2 regions of the Rossellomorea yichunensis genome follow, and region 2 is predicted to be linked to the other one. Evidence: riboswitches for the same ligand, from Rfam matches in the RefSeq annotation. Region 2 holds a riboswitch; the other holds the start of a gene.

Region 1 (6,038 bases), on a different contig from region 2:
ACTTCTAAAGGTGTGGTCCGTCTTTCATCCCTACTAGCTATAGGAACTATAGGACTTAATGTAATTACTGCAATTGTATATAACAAAAAAAGATAATGATAGTAACTCAGGGGAACAGGAATAAGCACTTTAATTGTATTAGGGCTTACAGCTCAAAACAATGTTTATTGGGCATCGAAAAATCAACTGCAAATAGGCTTTTTTTCGCTCTCGAACGAACTTCTTACCACTAATAATCAAAGGGGTTTAATTATTTGATTCCATATAAAGGCTGAATTGAACAAAAGCAACCTCCTCATTAATATGGCTTAGGGGAGGTTGCTTAATACATAACAGAACATTTATGACGATAGATTACTTTGAAGAAGATGTGTTGACCGTCATTGTATTAATATCGCCCACTCGAGGATCTGGTAGTTCATCGTCAGCAAATGTGGATGTTGCAACAGTAGTGCCGACTAGTAATAAGAGTGTAGTAATAAATAAAGACTTTAATTTGAGTTTCATTTTCATTTCTCCTTTGATAGGTTTTTAAGTAATAGGTAAGCACTTTTGTACTTGTGGTTGTTCTCGTAATAATCAGCTAATAATTGAGTGAACTCAACTACGGTTGCCCGATCTTTTTTTGCTTTAAAGTGTGGTAAAGCGGTTGATTGCATGTATTCCTCAAAAGCGGCGGACTTCTCAGTTTTTTCTATGAAAAATTGAAGAACTTGAAATTTGATAAGATATTCGGTGTTTTCTTTATTAGAAGAATATCTACGTCCTTCTAAAGCGATTTCCTGAGCCTCTCTGTATTCTTCCAGATGTAAATGGGTTTTAGCTAAAAGGTACAAGGTATTACTTGGGTCCCCGCTCTCCCCTTTATAAGAAATAGATTTCTTATAATATTTTACCGCTTCTATATACTTCTCCATTTGGTTATGTATGAGACCCATATTGTGAAATACTTTGGCTTTTAATTTTTCATCTGAATTATTGTCTAATCCATTTAAGATGGCCTGGTACATAGCTAAAGCTTTATCGTTTTCCCCCATTTTGCGATAGTTTACTGCCAGGAGAAGATTGCAATTTTTACATAATCTGTAATTTAATATATTCTCATATCGAGAGAGAGCCATGGTTGTGTAATAGGTCGATAAAGATATATTTTCAAGTTTAGTATATACCAGGCCCATCTGGTAATATACCTCTTCGATGTCCTGTCTCTCCAATGATAGTTCTGCTTCTTTGTAGTGATGGAGAGAAAGTTTTAGGTCTCCGAGCATGTAGTTATATAATCCACAGAACCTATGATAAAAATCAAATGAAAATGGGTCGAGATATTCAGTTAAATTCAGGATTTCTGAATAGGTTTGTTCAGACCTTTCAACTAGACCCCTTAGCAAGTCGATTCTTAATGAAAATAGTTTCTTCACAAGATAGAATGAAGGGAGAGTAAGTGATTCATAATCTTTCTCAATCCTGTTGAATAAGGATACGACTTCTTCTTCTCCAGAATATTTTATTGCAGTATATAACCTCTCGATATCATCTCTAAATCTTGGAATTAGCTTTCTAGGATCATCTGATTGGATGTTCTGTATATTTAGCTTATCGCAAATAAGAGAAACGATTTCAGGATTCGGATTTATCTTATCGTTTTCAATTTTACTAAGATAAGATATTGAACATACCCCATAGGCCAGAGCGGATTGAGGGATCTCTTGCTTTTTTCTCTCGAATTTAATTCGACTTCCCAAAGTAAACTCTTGTATATTTCACACCTCCTTTTACCTACATATTATCAGAATTTGTAACATTTTGTGTGAAAATGTAATTTACAAGACTGGTTGAGAGAAGCGTCAAAAACTTTTTAAGTGCTTTAAAACAAGTATTTTTTCTTACATTTTCCTGCAGCTAATGAACGTTTAGGCTATGTAGAATCAATAGAATAGAATGGTATTATGCCTGAAACTAAAATAAGAAAAATGAAGATTATTTAGGGGAAAACCTTTAATTTTTTCAACATTAATATCTTGCGACGAGTAGGGTGAAATTTATTATATGGTTGTTTTAGCCTATGTTATTCGTGTGAAAAGGAGGAATATGAGTGGAATATAAAGGTCTGGAAACAAACCATGGGTGGACTCCACTTCGAAAAAGACGGTGAAAGTTAGTTACTTAATGATGAAAATAATGAGTTCTTACACGATACATACTATGCCCTCATAAAACTGAATGAATAAAGTTATATCCATCTTCAATAAAAAGGGACATTAATGGAGAGCCGGACAACGTTTACATGGTCTTTTGTGTCAATCATCAATATACTTCCCAGTAAAAAGGTAAAAAAGTTCAACAACTAGTTGAAAACTGGTTAAAATGCCCCATTTGATTAGTCCTCCGTAATACAATTAATTCAAAAACAGGATTGACAAACCAATTGAAATCCTTTACCATGACCCTAATGCTTAAACGTATCATAACTTTAACTTAATAAAGCAATATCTTCTTATCCAGAGAGGTGGAGGGACTGGCCCTGCGATACCTCGGCAACGGGTTCTTATGAATACCGTGCCAATTCCATCAAGTCATATGACTTGAAAGATGAGAAGAGTGGACATATACATATTTGTGCCTCTCTTCTTATGAAGGGGGGCACTTTTTATTTTCAGCCATGTCCTTCAAACACAGGCTTCAAGAAGAATACATAGCGAAAGGAGCAAGTCCTGTATGATCAGAGTTCAGAATGTTACGAAAGTATTCGAGGCGAAGGATGGACCATTCACCGCTTTGAAGAATGTTTCCTTCGAAGTGAAGAGGGGAGAGATTTATGGAGTGATCGGATTCAGCGGAGCGGGAAAAAGCACGCTTGTCCGCTGTCTCAATTTTTTAGAGAAACCATCATCGGGTGATATTTTCATAGAGGGGCGCAGCCTGAAAGATCAGTCGGCAATCGATCTGAGGAAAGAGCGGCACCGCATCGGGATGATTTTTCAGCATTTCAATCTGTTTCAATCCCGGACGGTGGCAGGGAATATCGCCTATCCTCTGAAACTTGCAAAATGGCCAAAAGAAAAGATCAGCGAGAGAGTAAAGGAGCTGCTCGTGTTTGTCGGACTTGAAGATAAAGCGAAGCATTATCCTGATCAACTGTCAGGAGGGCAGAAGCAAAGGGTGGGGATAGCAAGAGCCCTGGCGACATCGCCTTCGATTCTGCTCTGCGATGAAGCAACATCCGCACTTGATCCCCAGACGACGGATTCGATTCTGAACTTATTAAAGAGAGTCAACGCGGAGTATGGCATTACGATTGTGATGATCACCCACGAAATGGGGGTCATCCGGGAAATCTGTGATAAGGTCGCTGTCATGGAAAATGGAGAAATCGTTGAAGAAGGAAGCGTCTTCGATATCTTCTCCAACCCGCAGACCCGGACGACGAAAAATTTTGTGAAGAGTGTCATGAATGATCAGCTGCCGGCATCGGTTCTCGACAAATTGAATGACAGCAAAGAAGGGCGCATCTGCCGCCTCATTTTCAAAGGGGATTCGACGGGCACGCCGATCCTTTCCGAAACGGCAAAGAAATTCGATGCCCACATCAATGTGTTATTCGGCCAGATCACGGAACTCCAGGGTAAGCCGTTCGGGAATCTCATCGTACAGATCATTGGCAGCAAGAAAGAAACGGAAGAGATCCTGGATTATTGGAAGAACCGATTATTCGTAAGCGAGGTGGAGAAGCGTGCAAGTTAACTGGGAATTATTTTGGCCGAAAATTATAGAAGCGACATGGGATACCGTGGCGATGGTGTCATTCTCCCTCCTGTTTGCAACGTTGATTGGGCTTCCCCTCGGCATCATAGTCGTGGTCACGCGGAAGGGGCACTTACTTGAAAATAAAGTCGTCTTTTCCGTATTGAGCAGCATCATTAACGTGTTCCGTTCGGTCCCGTTCATCATCTTGATGGTGGCCATCATCCCCTTTACAAGATTGGTAGTGGGCACATCGATCGGAACGGCGGCAGCCGTCGTGCCGCTTGTCGTATTTGCGGCACCGTATATTGCAAGACTGATAGAGAGCTCGCTCCTTGAAGTGGAACCGGGTGTCATTGAAGCGGCGGAGTCCATGGGGGCCGGGCCGTGGCAGATCATCTTCGGGATACTCATTCCGGAAGCATTGAGTACATTGGTCCTGAATATCACGATCGCGACCATCGGCCTTGTCGGTGCATCGGCCATGGCCGGGGCAGTCGGAGGCGGTGGCCTCGGGGATCTGGCCATCGCTTACGGATATCAGAGATTTGAAACATCCGTCATGATCGTCACCGTCATCATTTTAATCGTGATGGTGCAGGGACTGCAGACAGCAGGGAATACCTTATCAAAAATCATCAGGAGACGTTAGGAGAGAGGAATATGAAAAAATCAATCAGCCTGGCGAGTATCGCCATTCTATTAATCACCCTTATATTGAGCGGCTGCTCGGGAGACAGCGCATCCGGTTCAGGTGAAAAAGAAGTCGTTAAAGTCGGAGTGAATGGATCTGGGGTGCCGATTTGGGAGTATATGAAGGAGAAAGCTGCGAAGGAAGGGATTGAAATCGAGATTGTGGAGTTTGCCGATTACGTGAGACCGAACCAGGCGCTGGCCGATGGGGATATCGACCTGAACGCCTTCCAGACGATTTCGTATTTTGATTCTTTCGTTGAAGAACATAATCTGGACCTTGTACCGATCGGCTCGACGATCATCGCGCCGATGGGAATCTATTCGGAAACATATAAATCGGTAGAAGACTTACCGAAAGGCAGTAAAGTAGCCGTTCCTCAAGAGGCGACGAACCTTGGCCGTGCCCTTCTCCTACTGGAGGAAGCAGGCTTGATCGAACTGAAAGAAGGATTTGATCAGTCACAGGGTCTCGAAGCCATAAAAGAAAACCCGAAAAACCTTGAATTCACACCGGTCGTCGCTGCCCAGACACCGAGGGTACTGCCGGATGTTGCAGCATCGATCATCAATAATGGTGTGGCTGTTGAAGCTGGGTTCGTACCGGTTGACGACAGCATCTATATCGAAGGTGCGGAATCCAAGCCATTCATCAATATCATCGCGGCGCAGGAAAAAGAGAAAGACAATAAAACCTATAAAAAGATTGTGGAGCTCTATCAGGAAGATGACGTAGCGGAACATATCAAGAAAACATACAAAGATTCCCTGATCCCGACATTCGTGCCGGTCAGTGAATTGCATTAGGAGGGAAAAGAGATGAGTCAACCAGCAGCGATTGCCGATCGTAAAAACAACATCGTCTCGGCAGTGGACCAACTGGCTGTGAAACTCGTGTCGGCCAGCCATCAGATCCACGACAAACCTGAAATCGGGAACGAAGAGTTCTTTGCTTCAGAGACCTTGACCACCCTCCTTGCAGCCAATGGGTTCTCCATTGAAAGGGGAGTGGCGGGTCATGAGACTTCCTTTGTGGCACGCAAACATTCAGGGAAAGAAGGGCCGGTCATCGGCTACCTGGCGGAATATGACGCACTGCCTGGACTCGGTCACGCCTGCGGTCACAATATCATCGGGACGGCAAGCTGCGGGGCGGCCATCGCCCTGTCGTCCGTACTTGATGAAACAGGAGGGGAAGTAGTGGTGTTCGGTACTCCTGCCGAGGAAGGCGGTCCGAACGGAAGTGCGAAGGGCAGTTTTGTAAAGGCAGGCTTGTTCGAAGGAGTGGATGCATGCATGATGGTTCATCCGTTCAACAGGACAACGCAGACAGGGAAAACCCTTGCAGTGGACCCCCTTGATTTCGAATTTAAGGGAAGGTCTGCCCATGCGGCAGCTTCCCCTGAAGACGGCATCAATGCCCTCGACGGAGTGATCCAGCTGTTCAACGGCATTAACGCCCTTCGTCAGCACGTGACCGATGATGTACGGATCCACGGCATCATCACCCACGGCGGGGACGCGCCCAACATCGTCCCTGACTATGCAAAAGCCCGCTTCTATATACGTGCTGCAACCAGGGAAGCATGCAATGAAGTCACGAA
Region 2 (6,038 bases):
ACCATCAAAGAAGCCGTCACAACGGTAGACAGGGAAACCGTCGATCCCACTGATAAGTCAAAGCCATCAACGACAAGGGTAAAGGTGACCCCTATGGCGACCAATGTGACGATGGAAATCGAGCGGAGAATGTCTGATAGATTTCCATATGTGAAGAAAAACGGGTTATATAAGCTGAAAAATAGAAGAATTGCAGCCATTAACACGATGGCTCCGTATTTAAATAGTAAGTCGAGTATCTTGCCTTTCATGCGCTTGGATCCCTCCTGAAGCATAAAACAATATGAGTTCTTGAGTTGCTTCTTCTTTTGTCAGTTCTTTGACGATCCGACCATCATACATGACGAGTATCCGGTCCGAAATCGCCAGGATTTCTTGTATTTCGCAGGAAAAGTAGAGAATGCCTTTCTCTTTTTCTGCAAGGGATTGAATCAGGGAAAATATCTCTTTCTTCGCTCCCACGTCCACACCCTTCGTCGGTTCATCAAATAAAAACACCGAAGCTTCATCGGATAGCCATTTCCCTATTGAAACCTTCTGCTGGTTTCCTCCACTTAAAAAGTTTGCCTGGATTCCTTCATGAGCAGTTTTAATTCCCAGGGATCGGATTTTTTCACGAGCCAGCTCACGTTCTTTGCGACCGTTGATCCATAACCAGTTGGAGACTTTTTTTAAAGAAGGAAAGCTTAGGTTGTGCTGAACAGATTCATGAATGAACAATCCTTCCTTTCGCCTTTCTTCCGGGATGAGCGCCAAGCCATTTTGGACCGCGTGCCGGGGAGAATGGATTGTGAGTTTCTTTTCTTTCAGAAAATGGTCACCCGATTCTACTTGAGTGGCTCCAAATAAGGCTTTAGCAAGCTCGGTTTTTCCCGCTCCCACAAGTCCGACCACTCCGACTACTTCTCCTGCCTTCACGGATAAATGGATGTCCTTCACCTTTTTCCCGTCTGCCAGCCCTCTCACTTCGTAAAGCGTTTCACCGATTGGCAGCCTTCTTTTCTGAAACTCCTCTCTATATGTTCCTCCAAGCATGGCTTCAATGATTTTCTGGGAGGTGGTATGGTAGGCTTCATACGTTTCAACGGTCTCACCGTCTCGCATGACAGTAATACGATCGGAAATCTGAAATACTTCCGGGAGCCTGTGAGAGATGAAAATGACCCCAACTCTCTCTTTCTTTAAATCTTCTATGACACGGAATAATTTTTCCGTCTCAGAAGAACTTAGTGGTGCTGTTGGTTCATCTAAAATCAATATCTTCGCTTTTTGAAGCAGGCTTCTGGCAATGAGTACAAGCTGCTTTTCTGCGAGACTTAAGTGTGACGCAGGCTGCCCGAGGGGGATCGCTTCTGCCCCAACTCGTCTGAGTGCCTCCAATGCTTCTTTCTTTAATGACTTCTTTGTAATAAAGAAGGAGCCTTTTTGTGAAAACTGATCAAGGACGATATTTTCTGCTACAGAAAGTTCCGGGACAATGGCCGTGTCCACTTCCTGGTATACGCAATGAATGCCATGCTCCTTCGCTTCCTTCGGAGATTGATAGTCTCTTTTCCCGGAGTGAAGGATGATATCTCCGCTGTCTTGCACATAGGCTCCTGATAAAATCTTCATCAGCGTGCTTTTACCTGCACCATTCGCCCCCAACAGAGCATGAACCTCCCCCTCTTTCACATCGAAGCTTGCATTCTTTAGGGCTCTCACTCCTGAGAAGGTTTTATTGATATCGATCATTTCTAACAGTGGAGACGTCATCTCTTCTCACTCCTTTCTACTCTGTGAATGATCCTTCAAGCTTTTTCAAATCATCTGTATAGCCTTGCTCACTTGCTCCCCAGCCATTTACGTGCTCGTGTAATTGATCTGTGGTGATCGTTTCTTCAGGCAATGCTTCTTTTTCAATAAAGACCGGTTCAAGCTTTACTTTCTCAGGTGTTTCTTCGCCGTTTAGCTTTTGATATAAGAAACGGACCTGCACTCGGCCGATATCTTTCGGGTCGACCGCTGCTGATGCCACCCACGGGCTTCCATCTTTTTGAATGATTTGCAGATCTTCATCACTCATGTCGATTCCATATACTTTGATTTCATCTCTTCCTGCCGCTTCGATTGCCCGAACGGCGCCTTTTGCAAATTCATCCCAAGCAGCCCAGACAGCATCGATGTCACCTTTATTTGGATACTGTTTCAATATGGCCTCCATTTGAGCTTGTGTATCCAGTGCTGTATTCTGAGTAGCCGCTCCAAAGGCTGCCACCTCTTTAATATCGGGATTTTTTTCTAAAAATTCCTGATAGGCCACTTGGCGTCTTTCCATCGGGGCAAAGCCTGCAACCCAGATCTTCACGATCTCACCCTTTCCGCCAAGCTCATCTGAAAGCTTCGTCAAGGTCTGTTCAGCCATTTGCTGATCACCCTGTTCGAGGACCGTCACCCCTTTTGATGCAACATCCGCATCGAATACGACAACCGGGATGTTTTGTTCCTTCGCCTTTTCCACCCCTGATTGCAGTGCTTCTTTCGTTCCATGATCGATGAGGATACCATCAAACTTCTGGTTGATGGCCGCATCCAGGTTGGAAGACATTTTTGCCAAATCTCCTTCAGACGTAAATACTTGAACCTTTCCTCCGAACTTCTCTACCTGTTCTTTGACACCTTCTATGTATTGAGCGGAAAATGTCCCTAAATTGATTTGCATAATTAGTGCGATCTTTTTATTGGCTAGCGGATGATCAGACGTTGCTTCCTTCTTGTTACCACTGTCTGCGTCCGCCTCCTGGGATACCTTTGGCTGGCAAGCCGCTAAACTGAAAATAAGTGCGAGTAATACGAGTATTGATGCCATTTTTTTCATCGTTCTTTTCTCCTCCCGAGGTAATATACCTTAATTTTCCAAATAAAAAAACCCCTTTTCCCAAGAGAAAAGAGGTTTATGTATAAATAAACGTACTCTTATCACTCAGGAAATTATTCCTGCAGGTTTTAGCACCTTTCCGTGTGTACGGTAGGTTGCCGGGCGTCATCGGGCCAGTCCCTCTGCCAACTCTTTATAAGAGATTATGAAATTTGATATAGTTCGCATGCGCTATAAACGATATATTAACGATATGTGGGAATATTGTCAATATTCTTTTTAGGGAATTTTCTATAGAGGATTAAAGAGGGTTGAGCGAATTTGTCACTATTTGTAGAACGGTCGATATCCTGAAAATTAGGTTGATAAATTGAAAATACGGTTGATAAATCCGATTAACGGTCGATAATTTTGGATTTCGGTTGATAAATTTCAATAACGGTCGATAAATTCCGATTCCCCTTAAAAATCGGCCACCCCCACCCTATCAAACAAAAAAACCGCCCTCCCAAACCAGGGAGAGCAGTTCCATAATCAAATCTTATTTTTCACCATATGCAAGTGACGCTTCCACGAAGTCTCTGAATAGAGGCTGTGGACGTGTCGGGCGTGATGTGAATTCAGGATGGAATTGAGATGCGACGAACCATGGGTGGTCGCTTAGCTCGATGATTTCCACTAGACGGCCATCAGGACTTGTCCCTGAGAAGATGAAGCCGGCTTTTTCCATTTGCTCACGGTAGTGATTGTTGAACTCGAAGCGGTGGCGGTGACGCTCGTAAACCACTTCTCCATCATAGGCTGTATAGGCTTTTGAACCTTTTGTCAGCTTACATGGGTATAGTCCGAGGCGCAGTGTTCCACCAAGATCTTCGATGTCCTTTTGTTCTGGTAAAAGGTCGATGACAGGGTATGGCGTTTCAGGATTTAACTCAGCTGAGTGAGCTCCTTCCAACCCAAGAACGTTACGTGCATATTCTACAGATGCCAGCTGCATTCCTAGGCAAATTCCAAGGAAAGGTACCTTGTTTTCACGGGCATATTGAGTGGCAGCGATTTTCCCCTCTACCCCACGGTCACCGAAACCGCCTGGTACAAGGATTCCATCTACATCTGCCAGTTTTTCTGCTACGTTTGCGCTGTCGATCAGCTCAGAGTTCAACCATCTTACCTCGATGTCGCTATCGAAATGATAACCGGCATGACGAAGGGCTTCCACTACTGAGATATACGCATCCTGCAGCTCGACATATTTCCCAACCAGGGCGATTCTTGTTTTACGAGACAGGTTTTTCACGCGATCAACGAGTTCATTCCACTCGGTCATATCTGCTTCGTGGCAGTTCAACTTCAAGTGCTGACATGTGATTTCATCAAGCTTTTGATCCTGTAGCGCAAGTGGAACAGAGTATAGTGTGTCTGCATCCATTGCTTCGATTACAGCATTTTTATCGATATCACAGAATAACGCGATTTTGTCTTTCATGTCTTGAGTCATTGGCATTTCTGTACGCACGACGATGACATTTGGCTGGATACCTAGACTGCGAAGCTCTTTTACGCTATGCTGAGTCGGTTTTGTTTTCATTTCACCGGCTGCTTTGATGTAAGGTACAAGAGTACAGTGGATGTACATCACATTGTCACGGCCTACATCGCTCTTGATCTGACGAATCGCTTCAAGGAAAGGAAGAGATTCGATATCCCCGACCGTTCCACCGATTTCCGTGATCACGACATCTGAATTCGTCTCGCGTCCAGCGCGGTATACGCGTTCTTTGATTTCGTTTGTAATGTGTGGGATAACTTGTACAGTACCACCAAGATAATCACCGCGACGCTCTTTTTTCAGTACAGTTGAATAGATTTTACCTGTTGTGACAGAGCTGTATTTCGTCAGGTTAATGTCAACGAAACGCTCATAGTGACCTAAGTCAAGATCCGTTTCTGCACCATCATCTGTTACGAATACTTCACCGTGCTGATAGGGACTCATCGTTCCCGGATCCACGTTAATGTATGGATCGAACTTCTGGATCGTGACACTCACGCCACGGTTTTTCAATAGCCTTCCAAGGGACGCTGCTGTGATCCCTTTCCCTAGTGACGACACTACGCCGCCTGTTACGAAAATATACTTAGTCATGTATATGTCCCCCTTCAAAGTAAGTTTGGTTCAAAAAAAGTAGAGGGTGTCTATTGTAGGTATGTCATGAATTTATCTTGTTCAAAGAAGGACAAGTCCATTCTCTTAATATAAATTCATCTGCATACTCAAGCTTTAAGACAGCCTCTTATTATAAATATACATAAAAATGTAAGGGGTCTTTAAGAATCGATCCGCCACACATAAAGGAATAGAAAATACCCTGTTACGTCAAAGCTTTCTTCTTATAAAATAAAAAAAGCCCCGCTTACAAAACATGTAAGGGGAGCATTGTATACGTAATTCGTCCTTTTTTAAGGAGCCCAAATAAAATACTACCTTCCTCAAAGAAAGAAGTCAAGCATAGAATGATGAGGGAATTTTCAATCAATGGCATCACTCGATGCACAAGGCTCGAGACCATAAAAAAACCCATCAAAAAGGAAAAAACGCCTTTTTGATGGGTTTGTCTGATGCTTATAGGAGGTGAGGATTATTTATCGTCCTTTTCCTCATCAAGATCTTCTTCTTCTTCTTCGTCTTCATCGACTTCATCGAATTCATCGATTTCAAGTTCTTCCTCGTCTTCATCGATGTCCAGATCTTCATCTGCATCGTCGTCAACGGCGTCTACATCGTCGTCATCTGTCAGATCATCGTCATCGTCCGTGTCATCAAGATCATCATAATCAAGATCTTCATCGTCCAGATCATCGAAATCTTCAAGATCTAAATCGTCATCGTCTTTCTTCTTCGCTTTTTTCTTTTTGCTGGACTTCATCGTTGGAACCGTTTCTTCCTCGATTTGATCCACTGGATACCATTCTCTTAATCCCCAACTGTTATCGCCCATTGCAATAAAACGTCCCTCGACATTAAGGTCCGTGTAGAATTGAAGTAAGCGGCTGCGAACCTCTTTTTCAGAGATTTCAAGCAAACCTTTAATTTCTTTGACTAAGTCTTCGAAGGGCATCGCTTTCTTTTTCTCTGTTAAAATCTCATGTGCCAACTCAATGAATGATGTTTGACGTAATT

Evidence for each region. A riboswitch is a leader RNA that binds a small molecule or an ion and turns the genes downstream of it on or off. The one in region 2 is predicted to bind S-adenosylmethionine.
Region 1: it holds a riboswitch for S-adenosylmethionine, as region 2 does, so the genes downstream of both, RSX31_RS08865 (methionine ABC transporter ATP-binding protein) here and RSX31_RS17155 (sugar ABC transporter substrate-binding protein) in region 2, are expected to answer to the same signal.

Annotation. Positions count from the first base shown of each region.
Region 1 is NZ_JAVYAD010000003.1:202,850-208,887, forward strand. Features, by position in the region: gene RSX31_RS08855 (hypothetical protein) at 1-96, shown strand, start outside; gene RSX31_RS08860 (helix-turn-helix domain-containing protein) at 510-1,742, opposite strand; SAM riboswitch class I at 2,492-2,596, shown strand; gene RSX31_RS08865 (methionine ABC transporter ATP-binding protein) at 2,716-3,741, shown strand; gene RSX31_RS08870 (methionine ABC transporter permease) at 3,731-4,393, shown strand; gene RSX31_RS08875 (MetQ/NlpA family ABC transporter substrate-binding protein) at 4,405-5,241, shown strand; gene RSX31_RS08880 (M20 family metallopeptidase) at 5,254-6,038, shown strand, end outside.
Region 2 is NZ_JAVYAD010000006.1:173,771-179,808, reverse strand. Features, by position in the region: gene RSX31_RS17165 (ABC transporter permease) at 1-251, opposite strand, end outside; gene RSX31_RS17160 (sugar ABC transporter ATP-binding protein) at 220-1,755, opposite strand; gene RSX31_RS17155 (sugar ABC transporter substrate-binding protein) at 1,772-2,857, opposite strand; SAM riboswitch class I at 2,953-3,059, opposite strand; gene RSX31_RS17150 (CTP synthase) at 3,399-5,003, opposite strand; gene rpoE (DNA-directed RNA polymerase subunit delta) at 5,497-6,038, opposite strand, start outside.